DNA from 3 places in the Paenibacillus sp. MT124 genome. Region 3 is predicted to be linked to each of the others. Evidence: riboswitches for the same ligand, from Rfam matches in the RefSeq annotation. Region 3 holds a riboswitch; each other region holds the start of a gene.
What was found. Region 3 has a riboswitch for cyclic di-AMP ahead of AC3RCI_RS06580 (hypothetical protein). Riboswitches for the same ligand answer to the same signal wherever they lie in the genome.
Positions count from the first base shown of each region.

Region 1: another riboswitch for cyclic di-AMP. It lies ahead of AC3RCI_RS10245 (NlpC/P60 family protein); the one in region 3 lies ahead of AC3RCI_RS06580 (hypothetical protein).
Region 2: another riboswitch for cyclic di-AMP. It lies ahead of AC3RCI_RS17610 (3D domain-containing protein); the one in region 3 lies ahead of AC3RCI_RS06580 (hypothetical protein).

Region 1 covers NZ_CM179500.1:2,164,319-2,174,622, forward strand. The annotation lists gene AC3RCI_RS10205 (GNAT family N-acetyltransferase) at 1-131, shown strand, start outside; gene AC3RCI_RS10210 (RsmF rRNA methyltransferase first C-terminal domain-containing protein) at 246-1,640, opposite strand; gene AC3RCI_RS10215 (glycosyltransferase family 4 protein) at 1,832-2,962, shown strand; gene AC3RCI_RS10220 (YkvI family membrane protein) at 3,070-4,128, opposite strand; gene AC3RCI_RS10225 (xanthine phosphoribosyltransferase) at 4,332-4,907, shown strand; gene AC3RCI_RS10230 (hypothetical protein) at 5,010-5,339, shown strand; gene AC3RCI_RS10235 (hypothetical protein) at 5,458-5,676, shown strand; gene AC3RCI_RS10240 (carboxymuconolactone decarboxylase family protein) at 5,802-6,131, shown strand; gene AC3RCI_RS10245 (NlpC/P60 family protein) at 6,211-6,675, opposite strand; cyclic di-AMP (ydaO/yuaA leader) riboswitch at 6,681-6,812, opposite strand; tRNA gene AC3RCI_RS10250 (tRNA-Leu) at 7,174-7,258, shown strand; gene AC3RCI_RS10255 (alkaline phosphatase family protein) at 7,529-9,133, shown strand; gene AC3RCI_RS10260 (X2-like carbohydrate binding domain-containing protein) at 9,625-10,304, shown strand, end outside.
Region 2 covers NZ_CM179500.1:3,917,985-3,928,288, reverse strand. The annotation lists gene AC3RCI_RS17635 (right-handed parallel beta-helix repeat-containing protein) at 1-1,706, shown strand, start outside; gene AC3RCI_RS17630 (alpha-glycosidase) at 1,781-3,532, opposite strand; gene AC3RCI_RS17625 (M20 family metallopeptidase) at 3,784-4,959, opposite strand; gene AC3RCI_RS17620 (ABC transporter substrate-binding protein/permease) at 5,165-6,604, shown strand; gene AC3RCI_RS17615 (amino acid ABC transporter ATP-binding protein) at 6,591-7,316, shown strand; cyclic di-AMP (ydaO/yuaA leader) riboswitch at 7,583-7,782, shown strand; gene AC3RCI_RS17610 (3D domain-containing protein) at 7,785-8,459, shown strand; gene AC3RCI_RS17605 (polysaccharide deacetylase family protein) at 8,588-9,379, opposite strand; gene lpdD (prenylated flavin chaperone LpdD) at 9,531-9,872, shown strand; gene AC3RCI_RS17595 (PspA/IM30 family protein) at 9,997-10,304, shown strand, end outside.
Region 3 covers NZ_CM179500.1:1,429,023-1,439,326, reverse strand. The annotation lists gene AC3RCI_RS06615 (DUF6612 family protein) at 1-379, opposite strand, end outside; gene AC3RCI_RS06610 (thiol-disulfide oxidoreductase DCC family protein) at 475-897, opposite strand; gene AC3RCI_RS06605 (hypothetical protein) at 1,046-1,324, opposite strand; gene AC3RCI_RS06600 (zinc ribbon domain-containing protein) at 1,486-1,731, opposite strand; gene AC3RCI_RS06595 (organic hydroperoxide resistance protein) at 1,936-2,355, opposite strand; gene AC3RCI_RS06590 (Nramp family divalent metal transporter) at 2,781-4,076, shown strand; gene AC3RCI_RS06585 (HAD family hydrolase) at 4,239-4,922, opposite strand; gene AC3RCI_RS06580 (hypothetical protein) at 5,093-5,491, opposite strand; cyclic di-AMP (ydaO/yuaA leader) riboswitch at 5,607-5,779, opposite strand; gene AC3RCI_RS06575 (glutathione peroxidase) at 6,148-6,624, shown strand; tRNA gene AC3RCI_RS06570 (tRNA-Leu) at 6,762-6,844, opposite strand; gene AC3RCI_RS06565 (urease accessory protein UreF) at 7,269-7,970, shown strand; gene AC3RCI_RS06560 (Rha family transcriptional regulator) at 8,228-8,431, shown strand; gene AC3RCI_RS06555 (PAS domain-containing protein) at 8,489-9,145, shown strand; gene urtE (urea ABC transporter ATP-binding subunit UrtE) at 9,181-9,876, opposite strand; gene urtD (urea ABC transporter ATP-binding protein UrtD) at 9,854-10,304, opposite strand, start outside.

The DNA.
Region 1 (10,304 bases), 740 kb from region 3:
ACAAACACGTCATGCGATTGGATTGTGTGGGTGACAATGAGAGGCTGAATGAATTTTACCCTCGGAACGGATATACCTTTGTGGGGAAAACAAATGGGTATAGTACGTTTGAGAAGCCATTTCAATCCTAAATATATTTTAAAAACAGGGCATTTTATTTCATCAACCTATTCACTCCATTAATGAACGGAAAATAAAGCCGGGAGCACTAATGCTCACCGACTTTGAGTCGTGATAGGGCTAGTCTATTGCATGCGTCTAAGGCCTTTAGGCAGACGGTTCTTTAGCTGTCCTGCACTGGCTTTTCCCCACCCCAGTGGGAGACCGTTGAAAGTCACAAGAGTCCATCCGGTAAGTCCGCTTTCGGCAGGAAGGCTCTCACCGCGAAGATATGCCGCCACTTGGCTGGTCTCTGCATCTAGTGCTGCATGCTGCATGTTAACAGCCTCTTGTTGTCCCAGAGCCAGCGCGAGTGCATGAGCAGGCTCGAAGCGCCCTTTTTTCCAATCACCGACATGAAGCCCTGGACGGGGCAGCTTCAATCCATTTAACCGATCATCGGTCAGCAGCTGGGCAGTATGCTCTGGCAATACATATAAAGCTTCACCAAAAAGCAGAGGTCTGCCGGTTCCGTTAGCTACCGTGTCTGTATGGTCAGAACTCCAGGCCAGATAAGCATTCCACGCAGATTCCACTTCTTTGGATGACGCCGTTTGACGTGGATTTCTTCCTCTTTTATCTTTGCGTTTGCGAGGTGGTTCTTCCAGCTCTTGGGATGCATGAGCTTGGGATTCTGCTTTGGTCACTACAGCTACAAAGTGTCCCTCGCCCTGGGCCAGGTGAGGCCAGATTCGTTCAGTCCGTACTAGAGTCAGATCTGGATAAGCGGTAACGAAACGTTCCATCATGCCTTCATTCTCTTCCCGATTGAAGGTGCAAGTGGAATAAGCCAAAGTCCCGCCCGGTTTAAGCATGATATAGGTATCCTGCAAAATGTCCCATTGTCTGTTCACACACAGTGTGACCAGATCATCGCTCCACTCGGTGACCGCATCCGGATCTTTGCGGAACATACCTTCGCCAGAGCAAGGGGCATCCAGCATAATCCGGTCAAAGGCTGCAGGAAAGCGGGCCGACAAGTCTCCCGGCGCTGCACTTGTAACAACGACTGAAGAGAGTCCCATTCGCTCTACGTTCTCTGCCAAGATTTTGGCTCTGGCCGGATGAATTTCATTGGAAACGAGCAGCCCCTGGTCTTCCATGAGTGAGGCAATGTGGGTTGTTTTGCCGCCTGGTGCAGCCGCGAGATCCAAAATGATCTCACCCGGTTGCGGGTTCAGCATTTCCACGGCCGACATTGCAGAGGGCTCCTGAATATAGTACAGTCCTGCAGCATGATACACATGTTTGCCCGGACGCTCATTCGATTGGTAGTAGTATCCCGTCTCGCACCAGGGAACCTTGGTCAGGTTAAACTGCTCTATCACCTGCTTTTTGAGCTCTGGTGTAGCTTTAAGGGAGTTAAAACGCAACCCCTGTACACGAGGCTGATCATAGCTGTCAATAAATGCTTCTGCTTCTGAGCCGAGCATTTCCCGAATATGATGTATATACGACTCAGGGAGTGAAGGCTTGCTCATGTCTTGTTGCTCTCCTTTTCATTCGCTTGTCCGCATGACCCTCCCCGGATAAACCTCAGGGTCTGCAAGCTGCAACGTTGTTGTTAAAATGGTGAGGAATAAACAGTTATTTCTTTACTGAAACATACGTTCTAATATATCATGATTGAAGATGTACTGAAAGACTGAAGCTAGAAAGGGGGAAACTAACGGTGAAATTGCTGCAGGCGCTTTTCTTTCCTCCGGAGCAGCCCGGAGGTGTATCCTCTATGATTCCGTATATGCAGGAGAGGTTTACGTCCCCGAGGTGGGAGATGGACTTGTTCTCGCTGCCGAAGCGAATTCGCAACAAGGGCAGGGAGGACGTGCAGTTCGAAACGTTCGATTGGACCAAGTATCAGGAAAGTCCTGTCGTTCAAAAATATATGCAGACTTACCGTGATTATTTATGGTGGACGAAGCTGCGCATTCAGAAGCCTTATGATTTGATTCACGCTCACCATCCCATTGCGGGTCTTGCCATGAAAAGTGTTTTTCCCGATACACCGCTTATTCAAACCATTCACTCCAGTTATGAGCGTGAGTTGATTCTGAATGGAAGAATCGAGCCAGACGGTCTGGATCATCAGTTTTTGATTGCCATTTACGGCGAGCTGGAGCATCAGGCAGAGCGGTTGTTAACCGTCTCCGAATCTTTTCGGCAGTATTTAACTCCTTATGTGAAGCAGTCTGACGTCATTGGCATTATTCCGAACGGATTTGATGATAAACGTTTTAAACCCATTCCTCATGATAATGCGATTCCGCAGCTGGTTACGGTATGCCGGCTTGTCCCGGCCAAAGGACTGGATATTTTGTTCAAAGCCTGCGCGGAACTCAAAGGTCGAGGACATGACTATGTTTTACATATTATCGGGGATGGTCCGATTCGACCTGATTTAGAAGAGTTGGCTCAGCGTTTGGGTATCTATAATGAGACTATTTTTTATGGATACACCCTGCATCCGGAAGAGTTCATGCCATTTTTCGATATATTTGTACTTCCTTCCAGGGCAGAGGCGTTTGGTTCCGTGTTTGCCGAGGCAGCCCTGAGTTGTCTTGCACTTATAGGTACGGATGTGGGCGGAATTCCTGAACAGATCGAGAACGGCAGCAACGGGCTGCTTGTTCCCCCTGAGGATCCCTCGGCACTTGCTGAGGCGTTGGAGAAAGTGATGCTGGATCCTTCGTATCGGTACGAACTTGCACGCTCGGCGTGTGAAAAGGCCAAAACGCACTATTCATTGGGCAGATCGGTTAATGAACTGAAAAAGCTGTACCTGCAATACGCGAGCAAAGCCTAGATTCATCCCTGAAATAAAATAAACAGAAGAAGCCGCTGGAGAACAGCGGCTTTTTGCTTGAGAGAATATGGTATTAAAATATAATACATTTTGGCACGCAGTATAACTTACAGGTTTTTATGTCTCGTGCGAAAGCTTCCCCAACGGTCGATCACCAATTTTCCGGCCCAGACTAGGGCTAGGCTGCCGAAGATTGGATAGAGAATGGATAGAAGAGAACTGAATCCAAACTGGCTAAGTGAGTAGCACAGCATCATAATGGTTAATGTAATTAATCTAGGGGGTACTTGTAAGTGCTGACCCAGCTGAAGAGTCATACCATAGATATCTGCGACGAACGTTGTGAATATTTCCATGAAGATCAGAGTTACATACACAGATTGCACAGCCCATCCAAGTTGGAAGGCGATGCTCCCCATCGGAATTTCGAACTGCATGATACCTGGCATCTGGGCTGACATGGCGAAATGGGCGGCTAACAGCATGAAGCCTACGCCGATTCCGCCGAGTACACCGCCCCATTTCAGGACATTACGATCACGGATCTGATTGCCTACCGGCACCAGAACAGCTTGGGCCAGTACCAGATTGAAGGATGAATACAATAGTGGAGACAGCCACACCTGTATAGGATTGGTATCTGTAGTCAGCGTAACGAACCGTAAGGCACCGGGATGGTGTATGGTGCTTGTAATCATGAGAATGGACAACAGGAGCATCATCGGAACCACAATGCTATTCATTTGCAATATGGCCTTGATGCCTCGTCCAAGAAGCAGGTACGTTCCCACTATCGTAATAATCAAACCAGTCTGGTAATTCAGTCCAAGATGCTCCACGAAGACAGAGCCTGCTCCGGCGAGCATTACACTGTTTACACCAATAAGTATCAGAAGCGTTATCCAGGTAATCCACTTTCCAGCCTTTTGGCCGAATAGGTGCTTGTTCAGGTCCTCGTAAGAGCGGGAGCCGGTATCATGGGCGATGAGCATCATTTTGGTGCCCAGCCAGACAAATAGTATGGTCGATAAGCCAATGGTGATGGTGGCCCATTTGCCATACTGGGTAAAAAACTGCAATATTTCCTGCCCTGTCGCGAAGCCTGCCCCTACAACCGTTCCGATGTATGTAAATGCGATCTGCAGCACCCGGAATGCCTGTTTCATGCGTTTCCCCTCTCAGGCCCCATAATAGTTTGGACATGCGGGTACCATGGTACAAGGTATGCTTGACCCTGGTAACTCATGACAATTGTAAGAAGCTTTCGTCCCCAGAATCGGTCAATGATGGAGGAAAGCCGATTTCGCTTGAACTGACAGCCTCATCTATGATACTTTTACCTCATAGGATAGGCTTGGGAGGTCGAATGATGGAAGTATTAAAACAACGAATATTACAAGAAGGCGTAGTCATCTCGGATCAGGTGCTGAAGCTGGACGGATTATTGAATCATCAGATTGATCCTGCATTGACAATGGAGATGGGCCGCGAGTTTGCCGCTCGCTTTCGTGAAAGTGGAGTGACACGGGTCATAACGGTGGAGTCTTCAGGGATTCCGGTTGCTTTTGCCGCAGCACATGAACTTGGGGTGCCGCTCGTATTTGCCCGTCGAAAAAAGACACTTCTGGCAGATCCCGATGCCTACTGTGAACGCGTACCTTCCTTTACCAAAGGGATCGTAACCGATATTATGGTATCCCGCGAATATATTCATGAAAACGACCGTATTTTGTTTATAGACGATATTATCGCCAACGGAGATGCAGCTCGCGGTGTCATTAAAATCATTGAACGTTCAGGGGCGGAGCTCGTCGGATTCGGTGTCGTGGTTGAGAAATGTTTTCAGGCCGGTGCACGTACGATCCGTGAGCAGGGCATTCCCGTGGAAGCCTTGGTGCGCATTCGTTCATTGAATGATGGAACCGTGCAATTCGACGATAATTAAATGTGACAGTTTAAAGGAAAAAGCCTATTTTTTGAACAATGCCTTTGCATGACCGCGGATTTCATTTATAATGGGGTTATGTTAGGGAGAGGAGGCAACACCATGGGGAACCAACCGGCATCAGAACAATTTTTTATTGAAAAGCTGGCGGAGTCGAAAGTTCATTTTGAACGTGCCCTGGATTGTAAACATACGGAATTTGATGACCTTTATCCCTATATGATTGAACATCCTCAATTTTTCTGGTACAAACGCTATGTTGCCTGGTCAGAGTTGCTGACCATTGTAGGCTTGTGTGAAGAGTTGTCCTTCGCTTGGAAAGAACAATTTACACCACATCAAGTGGAGTACCTTGAAGAACGTGTGATGTCCGCCAAAGTGCTTGATTTTTGGTTCGAGAAGAACGACAGCAAAGAGCACGCGCAGCGGTAACTTTCAGTCGGGACATTTTTCGAATGACATAACAGTCCAATACAGTCACGTGAGACCTAAATGACTCTTCATTTAGGTCTCTTTTTGTAAATTATTTTGGAACATAGGAGCCATAGACATGATTAGTGATGCAGAATTGGATGCACTGCGCTTATCGGGTGAAAAAGTAAGAGTGGTACGGGATGGTTTGGAGTCCAATGATGTAACAGGGATTATCGTTGCATGGGATGGGGAACAGGTGCTTATCCGTCGCCAGAACAGACGTGTGGTCAAGCTGGACCGCAGCTATCGTTATCAGCTCTTTAGCGAACCGCGCCAAAGCCCGGCTGATGAATAGAGCCGCTCTGGAGACGGATGCATGGAATTACCATGGATGCTTTGGCATAATTCCGCCACTCGGGAGAGAAGATAGGTACAGCGAGAATTCGTAAACTTATCAGCCGAGAGGATGTGCGGGTAGCCATGACATTGATGAATGATAAGGTACATGCCTACAAGGATCAGATTGGAGAATTAAGCGATGTATTGCCTGGCGTAGTCAAAGCGTATCACGAATTTACGGGTGAATGCTTTCAGTCAGGTGCCATTGATGCCAAAACCAAGCAGCTGATTGCCCTCGGCATCGGATTGTTTGCCAATAACGAAGTATGTACGTTTTACCACGTAGAAGAGGCACGTGCGAAGGGCGCAACCGATCAGGAGATTATGGAGACGGTTGCGGTAGCCGGAGCAGTAGGCGGCGGTCACGCGCTGTCTCAAGGCGCAATGCGTGTGCAAAAGGCATTGCACTAAGGTTTCTCCTGCAAGTGTGCTGAATAACTAGAGAGCAAAACAGGCTCTGGAATGATCCAGAGCCTGTTTCTTGTCCAACTTATATTTTTCCAAGCATCTTATTATACATAAATTGTCCAGTCACCCGGCGTGCGGTAACGTAGCGAGTGTTGAAATACGGATTTGATAATTTGGTAATGCTGACACCTTTGCTGCTGGAAGCATGAGCGAATTGTCCGCCCCCGATGTATACGCCTGTATGCGAAATGCCGCTGCCTGAAGTGTTGAAGAATACCAGATCACCTGTGCGGATATTGGCTTTGGATACCGGAGTACCCGCCTTAGCCTGCTGCTGTGAAGTACGTGGCAAATCAATGCTATATTTTTGGAAGAGATATCTCATAAATCCAGAGCAATCAAACCCGGCCAGCGTCGTGCCGCCCCACTTGTAAGGAATTCCAGTCATGTTGTTAACGACGGTGTTGATACTGCTTGCCTCAGTGCTTGCTGCACCAGATGTGAATAGAACGGCTGCGCCAAAAATAGAAATGATCAGTTTTTTCAAAATCAATGTTCTCCCTTCGATGCCTACGGAGTTAGCTAAGGGTTCGGTAGAAGGTTCCCTATATTTCCTATGTATAAGAATAATTCACCCAAAATGGTTCCCCCGTTTTCAAACATGAAACTCGGCAAATGAATAATTAAGTTTTTGTAACCTTTTGAAACTATATTGCATAAATGCGTAATTGTCAAACCTTTCTTCCTTCTGCAATGTTAACGGAATTCAAGACTTTTTGTGAAAAATAGTAGTTCTCCATGTTTATTTATGATGACAAAAACGTAATTTGTGTTTCATCAGCACAGAAATTGGACAAATAAGTAAATTGGAGTATCAGAGGAGAGCACGGTTCATTCTCATCAGGGAAAGTCAGGTCTCGACCAGATTTTATAACTTTCGGTTATCGTAGTTTTATACCAAATCATTTAATTGTTGACACATTGAATTTCACATGATATATTATTTCTTGTCGCCGCGATAGATTATCTCGGAGATATACCATATGCGGTCGTGGCGGAATTGGCAGACGCGCACGGTTCAGGTCCGTGTGGGCTAACCCCCCGTGGAGGTTCGAGTCCTCTCGACCGCATCAATTCATACATGAGGTTTCTGATCTGCTTTTTCTGGCAGATTGGGGACCTTTTTGTTTTTTTTAGTTACATTAGAGATGCTGCAGTTCATCAAATGAGAAAAACAAAATAGCTGTATGCAAGTCGAGCTTCTGTTTGGAGCGCCGGCTGAAAAAGGATATTGTTGAACAATAGGCATTTCTTCAGGTCCCATTGCCTCTTGGCAAAAAGCACCTCGAATAACCCCAGGATTTTCAAGACAAAATGTACATAAATGGGGTGAATTGTCTATGAGGAAAAAAGGGATTCGGAAATTGCCTTGGATTTTGTTATTGGCCATGCTTATCGGATGTCAGAGCTCGAAACCTAAAGAACAGGATTTGATGCGGATAAATTCCGCTAATGGTAACAATGCGAAAAAAGTCATTTTCCTGATGGTGGACTCTTTAATGTATCAGGCGATCGACCAAGGAATCGACAAGCAGGAGCTTCCTGCCTTACAATTTCTGATCAAGAACGGGCAATATTATAAAAATCTGGTCAGTTCTTTTCCCACGATGTCCGTCACGATCGACAGCTCCTTGCTTACCGGTGCATATTCGGACCTTCACCGTGTGCCGGGTCTGACTTGGTATTCTGCGGACAACAAAAAAATGATCATGTACGGAACCGGCCCGACGGAAGTGCTCAAACAAGGAGTGCACCCGGTAGTGACCGATGCTCTAATCCATTTAAACGGGAGTCATTTGAACAGGAATTTACCTACGATCTATGAGGATCTTGCCCGGCAAGGATTAAAATCGGGTTCAATCAACGGCCTGATATACAGAGGGATGTCCGCTCAAAAGCTGTCGATACCTCAATGGATTCAAGCAGCTGCTTCTTTACCCAAAGAGATTGATGTGAAAGGGCCGGACTTAATGTCCCTGGGTGCCTTGTCTAATCCGTTTCAAGGGATTAAAGACTTGCCGGATGGTCTCACGAAGCGAATGGGGATTCATAATGAATTTGCGATTGAAGCCTTAAAATATTTAATTCAATCCAATAAATTACCGGATTTTTTGTTTGTCTATTTACCGGATTTAGACCGGGAGTTACATAAGAAAGGCCCTACGGGACTTCGTGGAGTCAAGGAGTTAGATCAGCAGCTTCAATCCGTGTTGCAAACATTCGGTTCTCCGGAAAAAGCTTTGCAAGATGCCATCCTTATCATTGCGGGTGACAGCGGAATGACTCGTATTCTGCCTGAAGATCAGAATCCGGTCATTGATCTGCCCTCTTTGCTGGGAGATGCCAAAATTATGCGTCCGGGTGATGCTGTATCGAAGGAGACTGAACTCATCCTTGCCGTCAATGAAACGATGGCCTATATATATTCATTGAAGGTGGACCGTTCCCTTAGAGATATAGCAAACCTGCTAAAGGATGATCCACGCATTGACTTTATTTCCTGGAAAGAGAACGAGTGGAATTACGCAGTTCAGGGATCCACAGGCAAACAGCTCAGATTTAAATCAGGAGGTAACCTGACCGATTCATACAACCAATCATGGACGGTTGAACAGGATGAAGAGGTACTGGACTTAAGCACAAACAAGGTTAAACATACATTGAAATACGATGAGTATCCGGATGTCCTGAAACGCTTGTCAAGCTCGCTCCGTTCACACCAAGGTGAATTTTTGGTTGTCACGGCCAAACCGGGCTATGAATTTACCAGTGGCAATTCACCAACGCACAAGGACGGAGGAGGCCACGGATCAATTCGTAAACAGGAATCGCTTGTCCCCTTGATTATCAGCGGAACAGACCAAAAGCCTGAGTATTTACGAATCGTGGATTTAAAAGATTATTTGCTTAACCTTTTGACCAAAAAGACTCAAAGAAACCAATAGTGCATTGATAAATAAACAGCTGGAGTAGCTCGTTCAAGGTATTCAGCTCGGTCGCACCGATACGAGGCAAGAGAAGCCACCTTGATATGCTCTTTAACTTCGAATTGCTGTTGTCTGATCGTATCTTTTGATTATAAGACCATCGGTATAGTTTATACTGGTGGTTTTTTGCGTTGATAAATACTGTACGTCAGAACATTTTTCGAATAGATGACATCAACTTGCGCTAGTCCATATTGCTTCATTTGCGGCATCGGTTAATCCCCTAGGGCAGCCACTCCAACTTTCTTTAAGGTATAGATCCAGTGCTATTTGGAGAAATGCCTGTTCTAGCCTGCTATGCCCCTGCTTTCAAGGTGAAATGTACGCTAAAAGGCGAAGTGTACCTATTCTGGAAATCGCGCATCCACTATTCTTTTCTCGTAAGGAAAGCGCTATCATTATGGATTTAAATTCATTATTTCAGAGGGGGTAGGGATGATTTGAAGCGAATGGGTAAACGGATGGCGATGGTTTTTCTGGTGTTCATCTTTGCAGCAGTTCAGTTTGGTTTTACAGGGACCAAAGGTCGTGTGGTTGAAGCAGCGGCGGAGAAAACATTGGCTGAGAAACCGTACATGGGCTGGAGCAGTTACAGTATGCAGGTGTATGACCCTTCCGTAAAATGGACATCAGCGGAGAGCATCAAGAAGCAATCGGATGCCATGCGCGAGAAGTTACAGGCTCATGGCTATGAATATATCAATATTGATGCAGGATGGAACGGAGATAATGATGAATACGGAAGACCGATTCCTAACAAAGAGTTGTATCCGAACGGATTCCAGGAGGTTATCGACTATGTTCATAACAATGGTCAGAAGATCGGGATCTATCTGATTCCCGGATTGTCCATTGATGCATACAATAAAAACCTCGAGATTTACGGAACAGGCGGAGCTTGCCGAATGCAGGATATTGCATATCAGCCGCTTACCGTGATGGATGCTTGGAATGCGTATACCTACAAGATTGATTTTTCGAATCCATGTGCTCAGAAATACATCGATTCCATCGCAGATCTACTGGGCGAGTGGGGCATTAACTTTGTCAAATTCGACAGCGTGACTCCAGGATCAGGCATTAACAATCTGAGCAGGGATGCACGAGGAGATGTGGAGGCCTGGTCCAA
Region 2 (10,304 bases), 2.5 Mb from region 3:
TGGCCAATCATATTAATTTCACCTCCACTTATAATCCGAATTTGGAGGCATGGGGTGGGAATGAAACATTTGATCCTCTCAAGATGAACGCAATGTTTAGTCAGATTTTGGGGAATATTGCAGCAGTTGAATCTTCTATCCCTGGAAATATCATTGACGTTAGAAACTTCGCTCCGGGGGATGGAACTGACCAATCCGCACAGATCAAAGCTTTTTTTGACTCAGCGCAAGAAGGTGATATTTTACTATTCACGCCGGGACACTACAAAGTCATAAAATCGGGATGGTTTTATACGTTTAATGGAAAAGCGGTAACCATTAGAGCTCATCCGGGAGCCATCTTGGAAGTTTCGGATCAGGGTTTACGCTTTGAGAACAGCAACCACATTGAAGTAAGCGGTCTAACGTTAAGGCGTACAACTCAGGCTGGATGGGCCAAAGGAAGAACAGGCATTTACGTAGAGAATTCCAGCAATGTCATATTGCAGAATAATGATATTAGCAAATTTACGGACGGCATTGGCGTGAATGGTTCAACCAGTCAGGAGAATCCTTCAAGAAATGTTATCATTAGAAACAACAAGCTTCACCACTTGGGTGAAGAGCCCATTGCAGTGAGGACCAATCTGGCCTTTGTCATCATTAGCCAAAATGACTGCTACCGATACTTGGGTGATGGGATCCTCATTAAAGCAACCTGGAACGTATTTGTAACGACAAACTTTCTTCATACACCCGTATTGTCAACCGATGCAGACTATACTACGTTTACAGCAGGCCAGCAAGGGTCTAATGTGCCCAAAGTAGGTGGAGGCATTACATGTAACAATGAAGGTGGCGAGACAGGGGCCCGGAGCCTGCATATTCATGATAACAGTGTGATTGGAACAGCTTTTGGCGTAGGACTTATCGGTTTTAGAGGCGCATTTGTCACTTCCAACTTCTTCAGTAATATTCGAAACAGCTCTGTAGTTTCTGTCTCCTTTCTCCCTTCCCAATTCAACCCAAATGATGAGAGCAACCATATTTTTGTGATTCAGGGCAATTATATTGATACCATTTTGAGGTCGAATCCTACAGCAGCCATTGAGGCAAGAACCAATAACGGGATTGAAGGCATGGATATTGGCGTTATCTCCGATAATATCGTGATTCCTAATGGCAATCATTGGGGGATCATTGCAGATGGAAACATCATTATCAAAGGCAATTATATTGCCAAAGCAGGTATTGCTATGGACTTGAGTAATGGGGTAGTCGCCACCGGCAATATCATTCAGCCTGGTTTTGTCACGACCAATCCTGACCGGATGGTCAGCATTAATGATCATGTGACATTCACAAGCAATTCCATTTCGGGTAAAGGCACATCACTGAAAATTCGTGGATCAAACAGTGTTATAACGGGCAATCGCATGAACTATGATGGCAATTGGTGGGCAGTCCATTTTGATAATGCCAATCGGGTTGTGGAAAATAACATTATCAAAGATAATGTGCTGCTGGTATCGTCTAGTGCCACTGGTCGATATTTATTCGGGTCCAGCGCCTTTTCGAATGGAAAAAACGTCGTGATTGATGTGGTTAAGGACAACAACGGTTCTGTCTACCAACTGGTGAACGACCTTGTACTGACAGGACCCAATTCCACCCGCTGGAGAGTCACTGTCGATGCCAATGGGAATATTAAGGGGACCAAGGTTTAGCATTTATCATAAAAAAACCTCCTAAACACCAGATCGATGAAGGGTGCATGGATCTGATGAATTAGGAGATTCCTTTATGAAGGATCTAGCTGTCTGTATAGAATTCGATAACCGTAAGGATCGAGCTTAATGTTCATAATGCCATCTGTGGGAATAACCGGATCTTCGGTAAGTGCATCTCTCCAGTCCCTGGTCTCCATAGGGTGAGAGAGGGTGCGTACATCGGGAGTGTTATTCATCCAAACGGTAAAGTGAAGCTGATCATCCATTCGCTCGTATACGATACAGGGGTCGTTGTGATCCGCTTTCAGGAAGCGGAAGCGCCCTTTGCGAAGTGCCTCATTGCTTTTGCGCAGATCAATCATCAGCCGGTAGAAGTCATAGAGCTCCCGATCTTGCTTGGCAGGGTCCCATTCCATACATTTGCGGCAATCGGGATCTCCTTCACCGCTGATGCCCACTTCATCTCCGTAGAAGATACACGGTGTACCGATGTAGGTAAACAGGAATACAACGGACAGTTTTAATCGCCGTTTGTCTTCACCGCATCGGGAGAGCAGACGAGGGGTATCGTGACTGCATAACATATTGAAGATCACTTCGTTGGTTTGCTGGGGATACCGCATAATGAGGGACCCCATCTCATTGGCAAAGTTGTAGCCATCCATGGATCCGCAGAAAAACTCCAAGACCTTGTCCGCAAAAGGGTAGTTCATAACGGAATCGAACTGGTCACCCATCAGCCATGTCAGGGAATCACTCCAAACCTCGCCCACAATATAGGCTTCCGGGTTCGCCGTTTTAACTACTTTGCGGAAATCTCGCCAGAAGTGGTTATCCACTTCGTTCGCTACATCCAATCTCCAGCCGTCGAGCTTGATCTCCTTAATCCAGTATTCGGCGACATCGAGCAGATACGCTTTCACTTCCGGATTGGCCGTGTTAAATTTCGGCATATTTCCATAAAAACCGAAGGTATCATAGGTAGGTATACCGTTCTTAATACTGACAGGAAATTCATTGATATGGAACCAGTCTACATACTTTGATTGTTTTCCATTTTGCAGCACATCCTGAAAAGGCGGAAAATCTTCACTGCAATGATTAAAAACGGCGTCAAGCATAACGCGGATACCACGCAGGTGGCATTCCTCTGTGACTTTTTTGAGCAAATCATTATCTCCAAAATGCGGATCTACTTTTTTATAATCAATGGTGTCATATTTATGGTAGGAGTTGGCTTGAAAGAGGGGGGTGAAATATATAGCATTTACGCCAAGTTTGGTTAGATCATCCAGATGATCGAGGACGCCTTGCAGGTCTCCGCCAAAGTAGTTATCCAGCTCGGGCGTACCTCCCCAGGCTTGAGTTCCTTCGGGATTGAGGTCTGGATTGCCATTGGCGAACCGTTCGGTCATGATCTGGTAAAACACAGCTTCTTTGGCCCATTCGGGAACCTTAAACACATCAATTTCATGAATGTACGAGAACTCGTAATATCCTCCAGTAGGGTAAGGGGGATCGCGGTGAATCCCATTGTCGGCCAGAAAGACATTTTCATGACCCGCTGTGACTCGAAAAATATAAGTAAGTCGTTTGAATTTGGGTTTAACCGCAGCCTCCCAGTAGTCGAACATCCTATCCGAAGCAGCTTTTTCCAGTTGAATTTCCCTGTAGGTTCCGTCCCAATCATATTTATCACCAGTCAGTGCAGTCACATAGTCTACATCATCTCTCTTCGTACGTACACGCAGATGAATCGTAGACGTGTTGTAGGCGTAAGCCCACTTGTCACGGGGAACGTGATACATCGCTTCGAGCAGCATGACGGCACCTCCTGTATCAAGATGAGTATAGCATTACATAACCAAGCTAGACAGCAAATGAACCATAAAAGGTTTACATAATTAGTAAAATTTTCATTACTTTCATCGATTTCATTTCACAAGCATCTCCAGGTTAGGCTTGAATATACGTATGCAAAATAAAGAAAAGAGGTGTTTTCTGCAGACCTGGTGATGTCCATTCAATCTGTAGAGAACACCTCTTTGGTTGTCTCTATTACTTAAAACTTATATTATCGTAGGGCCTGTTCAAACTCTGTTCGAATCGTTTGCAGCAGCTCAGGCTTCGTTAGCACATCATAAGCTGTTGTGGCAAGTGCTTTTGCACCCAAGACCATGCCATCCAGTGCCCGTTCCTGTAATGCCAGATCGCGGAATTCGATGGAGTGCAGGGTGTGAACCTCATCAACGACCCGAATGTAAGGATGAATTGCAGGACAGCGTAAGGATACGTTACCGATATCCATGGAGCCATGATCATCTCCGCTAACGATCTCTTCTTGTGGAATACCGAGTTCCATGAGGTTTTCAGTGAATGTTGCAGATAAAGATTCATTGGTTACCATCTCATCATATGACGTTTCATAATTTGAAGTCACAAGACGACAGCCTGTTTGGAGCGCAGAACCTTCGGCAATTTGTATGACACGCTGCGTTAGTATATTAAGCTCTTTTCTGGTTGCGGCACGTACGTAAAACTGGGCTGAAGCATAGTCGGGAATGATGTTGGCAGCCTGACCACCGCTATTAATAACACCATGGATCCGGACACTACTTCTCACTTGCTGGCGGAATGCATTAATACCGTTAAAGGTTTGAATGACGGCATCGAGTGCATTGATCCCTTCATGCGGACTGGCCGCGGCGTGGGAGGATTTGCCGTGGAATTCAAATTGCACGGCATCAATGGCCAGAGAGCTGCCCGATTTCTCATAAGCATAATAAGGATGGGCCATTAGCGCGACATCACAATCATCAAACAGACCTGCTTCAGCCATTGGAACTTTGGCGCCACGAGTTTCCTCCGCAGGTGTGCCGAATACTTTTAACGTTCCTCCAACTTCATCCAAAATGGACTTTAGACCGACAGCAGCACCCAGACTCATCATACAGATCAGATGATGGCCGCAAGCATGACCAATCTCGGGAAGTGCATCGTATTCGCATAACAGCGCTATGGTTGGTCCTTTTTTGGCAGCAGCGTAGGTGCCGAAAAAAGCCGTATCCAATCCAAGTACGGGAGCTTCTACTTCGAAACCGTGAAATATCAGTTCTTCCTTTAGGCGGGCAGAAGCAAGGTATTCCTCGTTCCCGAGTTCGGGATTGGCACCAATGTATGATGAAATCTCCTTAAAACGGGAAGCATATTGATCAATAACCGACAAAATTTGTGATTTGGTATGTGTCATCGTGAACTCCTTCGTGCAAAATGAAAATAATTTAGTCATTATATCATGTTTGCTTGGTTTTTTCAGAAACAAGTCAGGATTTGTAAGTTGAAAACTCATTGCATAATCATGCATTGTACTTTATAATGACTCAGGCATCAACATGAGGAAGCACATAATGTATTGTAAGGGGAGAACAGGGTTGAAATTGATTAGTCGTTACACCATGATGCTGTTGACCTTTGTCGTTTTATTGACAGCTGCCGTTCCTTCGGCGCTGGCAAGTGGAACTACGGGCACTTCAGACAGTAAAAAATTGGTTCTCGGCACGAGTGCCGACTTTGCACCATATGAATTCCATAAAGTTATTAATGGCAAGGATGAGATTGTCGGATTTGATATTGCCATTGCCAAAGAGATTGCTGCCGATTTGGGCGTAGAACTTGTGATAGAAGATATGGGTTTCGACGGCCTTCTGCCTGCATTGCAGAGTGGACGCGTGGATATCGTTATTTCAGGCATGACACCGACAGAGGACCGCAAAAAAAGTATCGACTTCTCGGATACCTACTATAAATCGAAACAAGTCATCATGGTTCGCAATGAGGATAAAGACAAATACCCAACCATGGCTGAACTGGAAAATGAAAAGATCGGAGCACAAAAAGGTTCGATTCAGGAAACAATCGGACAGAAGATTCCTGGAGCCAAGCTGACGTCTCTAGATAAAATCTCGGACATTGTGCTTCAACTGCAAACTAAACGGATCAACGCTGCAATCGTTGAAGATACCGTTGCTGCAGGATACCTGGATGATATGATCGGACTAGCTCCTGCTGTTCCGGACGAAGAGCAGGTAGCAGCAGCGATCGGTATTCGCAAAGGCAATACGGAATTGCTGAATGCCGTTAATGGTACGCTTGAACGATTGAAAAGTGAAAATAAAATTGATCAGATGGTAACCGAAGCCAGTCAATTGATGGCAGACCGTGAGGTCAAATCGCCAAATATTTTTGAAGTATTTTGGCAATACAAAAGCTTCTATGCTACGGGGGTTGGTTATACCCTCCTATTGTCAGCACTTGGGGTAATCTTCGGGGTAATCATCGGTTTGATCATTTGTTTATTCCGAATGCATGATACAGCAATTTTGCGGTGGATTGGTACGGCATATGTAGAAGTCATACGCGGTACGCCGATGCTGGTTCAATTGATGATTATTTATTATGGTCTTGCCTTGACATTTGGTATTACGTTCTCGCCTCTTCAGGCGGGTATTTTAACACTTTCCATCAATAGTGGTGCTTACCTGGCAGAGATCTTCCGTGCAGGGATTCAAGGCGTTGACCGTGGTCAACTGGAAGCAGCCCGTTCGCTTGGGATGGGTAGAGCCGCGGCCATGAGATTTATTATTTTGCCTCAGGCCTTCAAAGCTGTACTGCCTGCCATCGGTAATGAATTCGTAACCATCATCAAGGAATCTTCCATTATCTCGGTCATTGGTATGGTTGATATCATGTATCAGGCAAGTGTAGTCAAAAACATTACGTACCAAGGAATGAATCCGTTCCTTATTGCAGCAGCCATATACTTTGTATTGACATTCATTTTGTCCAAGCTGCTGGGTCGACTGGAAAGGAAGTTGAGTGCAAGTGATAGACGTTAGACAATTACACAAATCCTACGACAAAAATGAAGTACTTAAAGGCATAGATGTCTCAATTGGCAAGGGCGAGGTCGTTGTCGTGATTGGTCCTTCAGGATCAGGCAAAAGTACCTTCCTTCGCTGTCTTAACCTGTTGGAGCAGCCTACTTCAGGTGAAATTAATTTCGAAGGCGTATCGATCACGGATCCCAAACACAACATTAATGCAACGCGGGAGAAAATGGGGATGGTGTTCCAGCACTTTAATCTGTTTCCGCATAAAACCGTGGAGCAAAACATTACCATTGCCCCGATCAAAGTCAAAAAGCAGTCTGCACAGGAAGCCAAGCAGATCGCCGCAGACTTGCTCAAAACCGTGGGGCTATTGGATAAAAAAGATGCTTATCCAAGTCAGCTGTCTGGTGGGCAGAAGCAGCGGATTGCCATTGCCAGAGCGCTTGCGATGCAGCCGCATGTGATGCTGTTTGACGAGCCGACGTCTGCACTTGACCCTGAAATGGTTGGTGAAGTACTCGACGTTATGAAGCGCCTGGCTGAAGGCGGCATGACGATGGTTATTGTTACCCACGAGATGGGCTTTGCCCGTGAAGTCGGTGATCGCATCATCTTTATGGATGGCGGTGTAATTGTGGAGGAGGGAACACCAGATGAAGTATTTGGTCAACCTAAGCATCCACGTACGCGTGACTTTCTCGGTAAAGTTTTGTCATAGCCTTTGAGCATGATCCAGTCAGTGAACCGGATTAAATAGAATGAACAAAAAAACGAAATTAAACAACCTTGCTCACGTCACGTTAGCAGGGTTGTTTTTTTGTGCATGGATAAGGATCCAGTGTCGTAAAAGTAACGTTTCTGTCATTGTTCCAGAGCTGCTTGATCGCTCTTTTTTAAGAAAAATCCTTATTTTTTAAGCATCATAATGTGTTGTTATAGACAGTTGGTAACATTTACTACGGACCCTGGTTACAAAATTGTGATATATTGTTCCTGCCGAAACTTCCTGAGGAGGAAGTGTGGAGGATGTAATGATGCAGACCGTGGAGGGGAAGATTGTAACGCACGCTGCTTGGGGTGAATTAGGGGTACATAACGCAAGACGAATGTAACAGAGACCTATAGGGTGGTTTCCTCCATCCGAATCCGACAACTAACTTCGCAGGCACAATGAGGGAGGAAGACCATGATTAAGAAGAGAACTATAGCCAAAACAGCAACAGCCCTGCTGACAGCAGCAATGCTCATTCAGGCCGTTCCAGCTCACGCTGATTCTGTTCACGTGGCCAAAGAGGGGGATACCTTCTATACCTTATCGAAACAATATGGAGTTGGACTGAACACTCTGGTTAAAGCAAACAGTGATATTTCACCTTACAACATTTATGGTGGTTTGAAAATTACGATTCCTGGAAAAGCAAACACGGCCTCAGCTGCTCCAGCAGCGAAAAGCTCGACGGGTGCTAAGACGATTACGACAGCTAGCCTTGATGTGAATGCTGATGATAAAGTCGTTCAGGCCTGGGGCAAAACGTTTGATTACAGTAAATCCATTGATGTGAAAGCAACAGCGTACTCTGCAGCCGCTTCCGAAAATGGTGGATGGGGTCCTGTTGATTACTTCGGTAATCCACTTGAACTCGGCACGATTGCAGTAGACCCTAGTGTGATCCCACTGGGTACGAAGGTTCTTGTTACAGGTCACTCCCATCCGGGGCTGCCTAAGCAGGCATTTGTGGCTACTGCCCGGGATATCGGCGGGGCGATCAAAGGGAAACGGATTGATATTTTCATTCCTGGAAGCCAGAAGTCTGTGAGCACATTTGGTTTTCAGGATGTTGAACTTTATATCTTGAAATAAGTATCAGCGCCAATAAAAGGGTGCCTTTATGACACGATTAACGTGAAATAAGGGTACCCTTTTTCTTTATTAAAACGCGCAAGATTGGTAGTTCTATAACTTGTGTGTTTGGTTTACGAAGCCGAGTATTATTTGCTTTTTGGCAATTGCAGCATTTCGTCCAAAGTCACCAGATTAAAGCCCCTGCATCGAAGTTCATCTATAATCTCCGGAAGTGCTCCAATGGTACCGGACAGATTGGAGCCCACGCCTCCGCCCGCGTGTTGAAGAATGATGGAGCCTGGCTTGACTGCAGATAGAACGTTCTGCTTCACTTGCTCTTTGCTGAGGCCTTTCCAATCGAGCGAATCCACATTCCAGTTGACGATGCTGTATTGCTGTCTTGCGGCCCATTGTAGCTGTTTCTCATTAATGTCCCCGTATGGAGGACGAATCATTTTAGGTGTATACCCGGTCAGTTTACGAATAATGTCGCCGGTATGTAGAATTTGTTTGCGAAAAGCATTCAAAGACAGCTTACTGAATTCAGGGTGATTGTAACTGTGGTTCCCAACAATGTGACCTTCCCTAACGATCCGTCTGACGAGGTCGGGATGTTTCTCAGCCCGGTTGCCGACAATAAAAAAAGTCGCTTTTACATTATATTTCTTTAAAATATCCAATACCTGCGGAGTGAAGCGCGGATCAGGCACATCATCAAAAGTCAGTGCTACCTGTCTGGTTGAAGGTCCATTGGTCTTGAACGTATCGGCATATTTCTGCCTTAGCTGACCGAGTGTCAGTTGTTCATCCTCAGATAGATCCGGCTTTGCAGCAGGCATGCTCTCTGGAACGGGTTTGGCCAGCAGTTGTCCAGGTGAATAGCTTCCACTCATAAACATAAGGATCAACATGGAGAATGCGATGAGGCGAATACGCATGATACAGCCTCCTTTGTCAAATTGCGTTCTCTTTGGTATGCCCGCGGTGATGGTCCATTATGCATAAATGTGAGAAGTTTCATTGTCCAATTCAGTCGATAAGCTCATAATTCCACCATTACATATACACACAAAGGATGGGTGGACTAGGATGAGTACGTATGATTTGAAATCGGTTCGTTTGCAGGTCATTGAAGCTGGAGAGGATAAGATATTTTTGATCACGGGTGGGAAAGCTCATATAGGGGCTGTGGCGACCTTTTATCCCGAAAGAGAACGCGTGGTGGGAACGGCAGTCCATATTCCGGGGCATAAGGAACAGGAATTATGTGAGCGCCTTGCACGTAAGGCCGCAAATTCCCTCAAGGTGACCGTAACCGTTATTATGGGCATTCATTTTGATGCCATTACACGTGTACAGATCGATGAGATCGTACAGACTGCGGAGAAGCTGCTGGGCGACCATTTAACCCTGGTGAATGATATAAAATAGTAGATTTTGGTTGACCCGGAATCGTGTTTTATGATTTTTTTTGGTAAAATTGAAACGGGATGAAAGTTACCACGTATGTATGATTATATACAAGGATGTAATATCGACTAGGAGGAATACCATAATGTCCATTTTCAAACGTTTGCGTGATTTAACGATGTCTAACATTAATGCCATTATTGACAAGGCAGAAGATCCAATCAAAATGACGGATCAATATATCCGTGATATGCAGGAAGATCTGGAAGATGCAGAGAAGGCTGTTGCTCAACAAATCGCGATTGAGAAAAAATTCAAGCAGCTGTTCGAGGAACAGGAAGCATTGGTGAAGAAACGTGAGGAGCAAGCTCATACCGCAGCACGTGCACAGAACATGGATCTGGCGCGCCGGGCTCTGGAAGAGAAAAAAGCTGCTGAAGTAAAAATGGCAGA
Region 3 (10,304 bases):
GCTTCACGTTTTGTGCTTCCTGCCCGGACATTTCCATGTTCATCTCTTGATAGATCATCATTGGATCCTTGATGATATCCATCTTCATTGTTGTTTTTACCTGCTGATCCTGTGACTGTTCGCCAGCCTCCAGCTTCAAATTTTGATCAATGGTTGCATCGCTCGAGAAGCTTTTCAATTCCTTGGCTGCTTCATTCGTTTTGGTAATCAATTCTTCCAGTGTAGGGATCTGTGTTCCCTGCTCTGCAGGTGTATTGCCCTCGTTTGTCGCTTCGTTGCCAGCCGGCGGCGTTGCAGTACTGTTATCCGCATCGTCACCGCATGCTGTCAGGCTTACTGCTAATAATGCCCCGATAATGAATGTCGTCCACTTCTTCAACTGTTTGTCCTCCCAAAATAGATGTGATCCGTATTCATTACCCAAATGTTTCCTTTATTAATCATGTTTGTGGTGCATGCGTGCTCTAGTACGATTTACAAAAACCGATTCTTGATCTCAGGTGTCGGCAGCATACACGCTTCGTCCTTGCCAAACCACCGGTAACGATTACGGGCTACCCAGTTATATACGGCATTTCGAATAAATTTGGGCACAATAATAAAGACGTATAATAATGGATAGGGAAATTTCAGACCTTTGGCCAGCCGCAGTGCAGCTGTCGAGCGTGTATAATAACGGCCCTTTTCAATAAGTACAAACGTATCCATGCTGTCTGTTGACAGATTTCCTTTCTTCAGCAAGTCCTTGGCTACATCGGATTGGAGCGATGCAAAATGATATTTCCCTTCCGGATCACGTTTGATAATCCATTTGGTTAATCCTTGGCAAAAGTGACAAACCCCGTCCACGAGTACAATTGGGTGTCCCTCATGCTCATCCGCTCGAATTGATGTCATAATTGAAGCCTCCTCATTTATGCTGTTAGATTAACTTACCCACTTTTCACCTTCACGTTCGGCTATCCCCAAAATTTATACGACTCAAAGGAATAGAATAGAAAAAGAGCGCAGGCTCTAAAGCCTACGCTCGTATCTGTTTGGGCAATTACTCAGCAATTGCCTTTTCCATCCACTGATCTTCAATCATTTGTTGATGCAGATCTCCTGCCCACTGGTCCATGCATTTGCAAATGAAATCTTTGCGGCATACGGGACAAGGCGTCTTCTGCAGACGGCTGATCGCTGTCATCTTCCATTCAGGAGATTTGGAGTAGAATACACGGCATTGCGTGCCATCTACCAGCTTCATTGTAAATTCATACAATCCGTCTTTTTCGTTTTTACTAGCTACTTGCAATTCTGCAATACTTGGTCTATAAGACATGGATATCACCTGTCAATTCAAATTTGTTTCCTGCATATTCCCTGCATGACACTTCTCAGTACTAAGTCATATTAAAGAAATTTTAGTTCGATGTCAACTCAGGGAGCACGAACCTCCCAGCTTATTTTGAATTGATTCCATACCCACCAAGTTATGCCACACTATCCACCGAACAGAATATCCAATATCGTGCCTACCTGACCCTGCTTTTTGCCTTTTAGTACATCGGGGTCGAATACTTCCACATAACCACATGAGGAACAGGCTACGAACAAATAGTGATTATGCTGAATGTCGAACATTTTGCTAAGACCAGCCCCGGACATGGATACTTCCTTGATGTTGCAATCCGTTCCCCGGCATTTCGTACATACAAACCTTCGCTCAATCATCTCTTCAATACTCATTTGCATTCCCCCTTTTTCAGATGCCTGGCATGAAGCAAGAGTATAATTATGTAAAAGAGTACGCGATTAAACCTGCAATCTCCTGCATGTCTTATGATTTTAAATACAAAACCCTGCCGTTAGCCAGCAGGGCTTGTACCAAACAACAGGTATCCAGGATAGCCTGCTTCATTTATCTCTCCCTTTACTCCAGCGAGATTCGGTTTATACCACGTTCAGTACGACATCAATATTACCGCGAGTCGCTTTGGAATAAGGGCAAAAATCATGAGCTTTGCGAGCCAGATCCTCGGCCTGACTATGATCCACACCCGGCATGCTCACATCCAGCCGGACCGACAACTGGAATCCGTCATCCGCAGGGTCTTTTCCAATGGATACATTACTCGTTACAGTCACATCTTCCAGTTTAACGCCGGCTTTACGTGCCACGTTGGCAAGAGCACTTTCGTAACATGCACCGTATCCTGCTGCAAAGAGCTGCTCAGGGTTCGTACCTTCACCGCCGGATCCACCCAGCTCTTTTGGCATTTTCAGATCATGTTTAAGGACTCCATCCGATGAAGTTACCGAACCTGTACGTCCACCTTTGACTGTCGCAGTTGCTGTATATAAAGCTTCCATTAGAATCTCTCCTTTTACATCAATATTTTTGCTGCCTACAATTCAATTTAAACTTCTGACTTATTTTGAAACGGATTTGGGTTACTAAATCAGCTTTTGCATCTTTGTCATTTTCATGCATCAGCCCTCCATCCACATAACACTATTTATGATATTAAGGTAAATTTTCTGAATTTGGGTAATACACTAAGGGCCTGATCCCCTCCACTCATTTTGTCCATCTACATAAAAGTTGCACTAGACAAAAATTATTGAATGAGTACAATGTAAGTAACGACATATATTTTCAGACATATAAAAGTGAATGGCTCAGTTCTCATCATAAGGATGATCAATACGATTATTATTAAAAAGTCAGGTGAACATGTATGAGTAAAAAAAATCCATTCAATTCTCCTTCAGCTGAGCAATTAGCCGCAGCAGGTATGGCTCCCTCCCTTGGGGAAGCACACAGCTCCATGAAGGTTCCGAAGAACGCCGCTTGGTGGAAAAAATTCCTCGCCTTTGTCGGGCCAGGTTATCTGGTCGCTGTCGGCTATATGGACCCGGGTAACTGGGCAACAGATATTGCCGGAGGTTCCCAGTTCGGTTACACGCTATTATCCGTAATTTTAATCTCAAACCTGATGGCTGTCGTATTACAGTCACTTGCAGGCAAGCTTGGTATTGTAACTGGACGGGATCTGGCCCAAGCTTGCCGCGAACGGTTCAGTATGCCGGTTGTCATTATGCTCTGGGTGTTGTGTGAATTAGCTATTGCCGCCACAGATCTAGCTGAGGTCATCGGTTCAGCCATCGCACTGAAGCTTCTGTTCAACATCCCGATGTTATACGGCGTCATTATTACGGCTGTGGATGTTCTGATTATCCTTTTGCTGCAAAATAAAGGCTTCCGCGCTCTGGAAACACTGGTCATCGTGTTGATGGCAACCATCGCCCTCTGCTTCGGGATTGACCTGTTTCTGGCCAAACCGGACATGGGCGGGGTACTCACCGGCTTTGTACCAAGTGCCGAGATACTACAGAATCCTGCGATGCTGTATATTGCCATCGGAATCATTGGAGCAACGGTTATGCCGCACAATCTGTACTTGCATTCGTCCATCGTGCAGACCCGGCAGATTGAACAGACAACTCAGGGGAAAAGAGAAGCCATTCGTTACTCCACTATGGATTCAACAATCGCTTTGACCCTTGCCCTGTTTATAAACGCCGCCATACTCATTGTGTCAGCCGCTGTATTTCACAGCGCAGGCATGACACAGGTCGCTGAGATTGCAGATGCTTATCACTTGCTCACACCTCTGCTGGGCACAACCATTGCAAGTATCCTGTTTGGTGTCGCTCTACTGGCCTCCGGTCAGAACTCTACGCTTACAGGTACACTGTCCGGGCAGATTGTCATGGAAGGCTTCCTAAACATTCGGATTCCGGCTTGGCTCCGCCGGCTCGTGACCCGATTAATTGCGATCATCCCTGCCGTTATTGTGACGGCTATCGCCGGCGAACACGGAACGGAAGAATTGCTGATTTTGAGCCAGGTGATTCTATCCTTGCAGCTGCCTTTTGCTGTTATTCCACTTGTGATGTTTACGAGTGACAAAAAAAGCATGGGCGCATTCGCCAACAAACTGTGGCTCAAAGTCATCTCTTGGATCATCGCTGCCGTAATTGTGGTTCTGAACGTTTATCTGATCTTCCAGACCATCATGCTGTTTTAATCTGAATATGCTGTAAAACAGTTTTCCTCTTACCAGAGATTCATTAAAAAAGGCTGATTCCCTTAAGTATTATACTTAAGGGAATCAGCCTTTTAGCTTGCCGTGCACTTGCCTTGTCCTTTATTTAATGACACGAAAGTCATCACTTTTAAATTTTTTCCACTAACCCTCAGAAGGCACAAGCAGTGGAACAAGCTGCTCCAAGGCTTCGATGGTCCAGTCTGCACGCTCTTGGCCCTCAAGCTCAGGCTGAAATCGTCCATAGCCCTGCAAAATCCGAATCGTTCGCATCCCCAGCTTCTTGGCAGGAATGATATCGTTATCAATCCGATCTCCAATCATCACTGCTTCCTCGGGTTCACATCCCGCCTGCTTCAAAGCCACAGCGTAGAGTTCCGGATCCGGCTTCGATACGCCTTCTTCTGCCGAGCAAGCCAGTACATCCACGTACCTCCGCAGACCGTAGCTCTCCAGGCGCTCAGCTGTCCCTGGACTCTGATTGGCGATGATCCCGATTCGATAATGGTGTGACAATTCCTTCAACACCGCGTCAGCAGAAGCGAAGGGCTTCTCCAGCTCCTTCCGGAACTTCAACTTCTCCTGGATCTGCTCCCTATGACGTTCATCGCTGATTAGCGTTCGAATGGCTACCCTCATGGGCCACTGCTCATAATTTCGGTAACAGGAGGCAAATATCTCTCGCACTTCCTCTATTTTCACCGGATATCCAAGCAAGCAGGCTTCTTTTACAAACTGCCCTATAATATCATCTACCGGCTCCCATTCGTCGACCAGCGTATCTCCTACATCAAAGAACAACCATTTTAACACCCGTACATCCGGCACGCCTATTCCTCCTTGTTAGCCATGAACGCAATCTCTAAATCAGCAATGTACAATAATGCTCAAATAAAAAAGAAGACCCACCATCATGCATGAGTCTCCTCAGAATTCCGTTTTTCCACAAGTTCAATTATAACAGGCACCTTACACCGGATCAATCGGCAGCTATCACATTAACCATTAAGCAAGAAGCCAACTTCTCCATTAAGAGAATACACAATGCGGTCAGCTCCCATCCCGCGGTAAATGCCTTTGGGGTGACTCTGTTCCGTAATTACACATAGTGATTTGGAAGTCCAGGAACGGCAGATCTGCAGATAGCGGCAGGTCAGGTTCAAACTGTTCTCGAAAATAAAAACGTTGCCTACGCTCGACTGCGGTAGAAACCACTTCTGAGCTTCAGCTGTATTCATGCGAATGACGTTCTCCACTCCGATTCTGCGGAGCTTCCGTTCTTCCCCTACACTGTTGGTCAGAACGGCAAACGGCATTTTTTTGTACATCAACAGCTTGATAAACTTGCGGCCTGCTTCATTCGGTGCTGTTACTAGAATCATCTCATTATCCATCATTCGTTCCTCCCTTGGCGTGAAAAGACAACAAAAAAGAAGCGTGGGGGACCAAGGCCTCCCGAACGCTTCTTGAATAACCCATGACGAAAACGCCATGAATATGCGTACGGCTTGTTGCCTCTCCCTTTAACGCTTACGAGGTTAGCTGACGGATTCGGGCGCGAGAGTCGCCCTATTTCCGGCTTGCACCGAAAAATTCACCCCATGGATTAGCTGCAATGACAGCCTTTCCGATTGGTTCCCCCGTTTCCCACCCATGAATGAATGGAAACTCAGCGATTAAAACATCGTTCCTGTTTCATGTATTGACCAGAGCGATATTATCGTTTGTTTCGTTGTTCATGTTAAGTTTAATTGAATTAGAAATTACGATATGAATCATACACCCGCGACATGTTAGTGTAAAGTCCGGTCAGATCACCGAATGGACGAATTTAAGGCATTACATATCAATGATATCGCTTACAACCAATCCATTCTCCATCCATCTCTGTGAATCTCACTAATTCTCGTCCTTATGAAAAACGGTTGTAATTTTAGATATCTGTAAGTAAACATAGGAATTTATTTAATTAGTTTTGCATTATCTAATTGTAAGCAATATAATATAACTATAGGAATTATTAACCCATTATACGATATGGAGGCGACTGATCATGTCCGTTTATGACTACAAAGTCAATACCCTTCGGGGCCAGGAAGTCGAGATGTCCGATTATCGCAACAAGGTGCTGCTGATTGTAAATACGGCAAGCAAATGTGGTCTGACCCCGCAATTTGAAGGCTTACAGGAACTCTATAACAAATTCAAAGACCGGCAGTTTGAAGTATTGGGTTTCCCAAGCAACCAATTCGCTCAGGAATCGGGATCTTCCGACGATATTGCTGAGTTTTGCCAGATGAATTACGGTGTAAGCTTTCCTATGTTTGAGAAAATTGATGTTAATGGTTCAAGCGCCCACCCTCTATTCCAGCACCTGACAAAAGAGGCACCGGGATTGCTCGGATCCAAAGCCATCAAGTGGAACTTCACCAAATTCCTCGTTGATCAGAACGGACGGGTCGTGAAGCGTTATGCTCCAAAAACCACTCCTGACCAGATTGAAGCTGATATTGAGAAACTGCTGAAATAGATCAACATGGAGAGGCCATAATTAACATGGAGCCAGAGAAAGTCCGGTTCTGTGTGAATGGCCTTTTTTATGTTTCTCCAAACGCAAAAAAAGAGGTTTTCCATATTCGGAAAACCTCTTCTTGTCGTACAATATGATGCGGTCGAGAGGACTCGAACCTCCACGGGCATACGCCCACTACCCCCTCAAGATAGCGTGTCTGCCATTCCACCACGACCGCATGTCGTAAATAATCGGCAACAAAATTGATTATACAGGATCTCAATATAAAAGTAAAGCACTTTTATTAAAACTACTTTGCACCTGTGTTTTTCCTCCAAATATCGGTTTTTATCGTCATGATCTTTTGACTGCTGCATACATTAAATTTCAAATCTTTTATACATCTTCATTTTTAATTGTAGCTCTTCACAAGAAAACATATCATATACATAACATTGTATTTTAAGATTACAACTAATATAAGTAATAAAATATAACATTTAAATATAATTAAAACTTAAAAACAAGAAACCATTGACAAAATACGGATATTTATGTGATTATATATATCATATAATTCGGATTTTAAACATAAAAGCATTCGGAAACCAATATCAATGTTATATAATATAACATTTTACGAACATAGGAGGCGAAAGACCGTGAACCGTGGGAATAAGCTGCTCGATTATGTCAAACTGCTTGATTCCTCCATTCATGTCGGAGGTTTCACCCATTCATTTGGTATGGATGTACACATTGCTGAAGGCAGCATCCGAAATGCCGATGATCTGGAATCCTTCATGCGCTGCCAGCTGCATCCCAGTATCGTTCGACTTGAGGGAATGGCGATTAAAGGTATCTACAGCGCAACAGATCATAATGACACATGGCGAACAGCACTGATTGACAAGTTGGTTCACGTTCAGCGGACTCCTTCTGATCAAAGGGAGCAAGCTGCTGCCATGGGCAAAAGACTGATCAAGCTGGCCCGGGCTCTCCACCCCTGGATTGAATTCAGCCAGCTCGAACACACCCTTGCCAAATACGAGTCTGTAGGCTGCCTCTCTACTGTTCACGCCTGGATTAACCACTACCTCGATATCCCCGTCGAGGAAGCGGTAATGGGTTACTTGCACTCAGCCATGAATGCATGCATAACCGAAGCCTCCAAAGTCCTCCCCATGCATAACGAAGCAACCCAGGAACTGCTGGTTCGCCTGGCCGCAGACCTGGAGCATGAATGGAATACCGTTAGCGCCTCCGCTGCGGATGGACCGGCACAGCCAACCTCAATGTCCATGAAATCGTTGTTCCCCAGCTTCCACATGCTTGGCGCAGGGCTGCATGCTTATCGCGCCTAATCTTACCGACTCCAAGCTCCCCTCATATTTCCCCAAACGAAAAAGCACGCAGCAACCTCCTTGCTGACGTGCTTTTTCACGTATGCCTATAGAAAATCACGTTATTACGTCATTATTTAATATAAATACACTATTTTTCATCGTTTATAATTGTTACATGACGTAAATACGTATATAATGTAATGAACAGCTCGCATCTCCCTCTATTATACACAGCCGAAGGCGGGTTGAAATACTTCTATGAGGGGTGAACCCTTTTGAACAAAAAGAAACCCGTGACTCCGTTCGGATGGGCCATCAAACGCCGCTTAACGGAGCTACAGATGGACCAGAAAACCTTCTGCGAGAAGCACGACATCCCGCCGTATCGTTTATCCAATCTTATCCATGGCACACGAAAAGCCACCCGTTTCCGAAACCAGGTCGCAGACATTTTGCAAATTTCGGATGAACTTCGATGACACCACCATTACCCTGCCGTCCCGATCCTTTAACTGATTGCCAAGGAGGGCCTATTCATGAGCTTCTTTACAACCGACCTTGAAAGGTTATCCTTTCAATCCTTACGTCATCAACTCATCATCGTCGACCGCGACTGGAGAATTCGCAGCTGCAATACTGCATGGCTGAACGGACTCGGGCGATTGCATCTCTCGAAATACAAAAAATCCGACGCCCACCGATCTTCTTGCGAAACGTTTCATTATCTTCAGCTGCTGCAGATATGGGCAGCCCAGGAGGATGAAACGGAGAATTCATCGATTATTCAGAAGTTAGAGAAGATTCAACATCCCTTTGTTCACTGCCATACATATGACATCACCGTACAGTCTGCGAACCTGGAGCTTCGATGGTTCAGGCTGGAGCTTACCCCCTTGAATCAGACGGATCCTCCTTCTCCGATGGGACTCGCTCTGATCTCGCATACAGACATCACGGAACAGAAGCGAATTGAACAGCAATTGAAGCTTGCTCTATCCGAAGTTCGGACACTACGCGGCCTGCTTCCCATTTGCGCCGTCTGCAAACAGATTAAGGACGAGCAGGACGTCTGGAATTCAGTCGAAGGTTATTTGGAGAGACATACCCACGCAGAATTTACACACGACATCTGTCCGGACTGCATCCGCAGGCTATACCCGAAGTACTCCAACATTTTGGATAAACGCTCCTGAGCAAAGCAAAAAAAAGCGAAAAATAACCACCTCTCCTATACGGACAGGTGGTGTTCAAATTGAGACATATCCAATTCCTCCGGTGATCCCTGCAGCGCAATTGCTCCCTTGTCCATGACATAGATAAAATCCGCAGCCCCGCGTACAAAATCAATGCTCTGCTCGACGAGCAGCACCGAAATGTCTCCCTTCGCCTTGATTTGTAGAATGACCTGCCGAATATCCTCGACAATGGAAGGCTGTATACCTTCCGTTGGTTCATCCAGCAACAATAGTCCAGGCCTTGAAGCAAGCGCTCGTGCGAAGGCAAGCTGCTGCTGCTGGCCACCACTCAGATCACCGCCCTGTCGTCCATACATGGTCGCAAGGACCGGAAACATCGCGAGCACATCTTCAGGAAACGTCTTCACCCCAGGCGCAGATGTCTCCAGACCGAGCAGCAGATTTTCCTTTACCGTAAGCTGGGGGAAAATCTCACGACCCTGAGGAACATATCCAATGCCTGCCTTGGCACGTTTGGCAGGTTCCATAGCGGATATATCCTGCCCTTTCCAGTGGATGGCCCCCTTCCTCGTTTTGAGCAGGCCCATCAACGTTTTCATCAGCGTCGTTTTGCCGACACCATTCCGGCCCATTAGGCAGACCACCTGTCCAGGCAAAACATCCAGATTAACACCACGCAGCACATTACTTTCCCCGTAGCCGGATTCAATTCGTTGCAGCGACAGCATGGTCATCTCTCCTTTTTCCCAAGTAGACTTCGGCCACCCTAGGATCTTCCTGCACCTCAGCCATGGTACCTTCCTTCAACAGCTTCCCTTCATGCATCACGGTCACTTTCGCCGCGTACTCGCGGACAAACTCCATGTCATGCTCCACAACCACGACCGAACGTTCACGCGCTATCCCCTGTAACAACCTGCCTGTTTTATTCGTTTCCTCGTCCGTCATCCCGGCAACCGGTTCGTCCAGCAGCAACACGCGCGGTTCCTGAAGCAGCAGCATGCCAATTTCCAGCCACTGCTTCTCGCCGTGAGATAGCGCCCCAGCCCGTGTATACACGCGGTCTTGCAGTCCAATTTGCGCTATGACCTGTTCCATTGCCGTGTTGAGTTTCCCAAAGCGCGGAATACCAAGAGTCCGAAGCGGTGAACGCTGA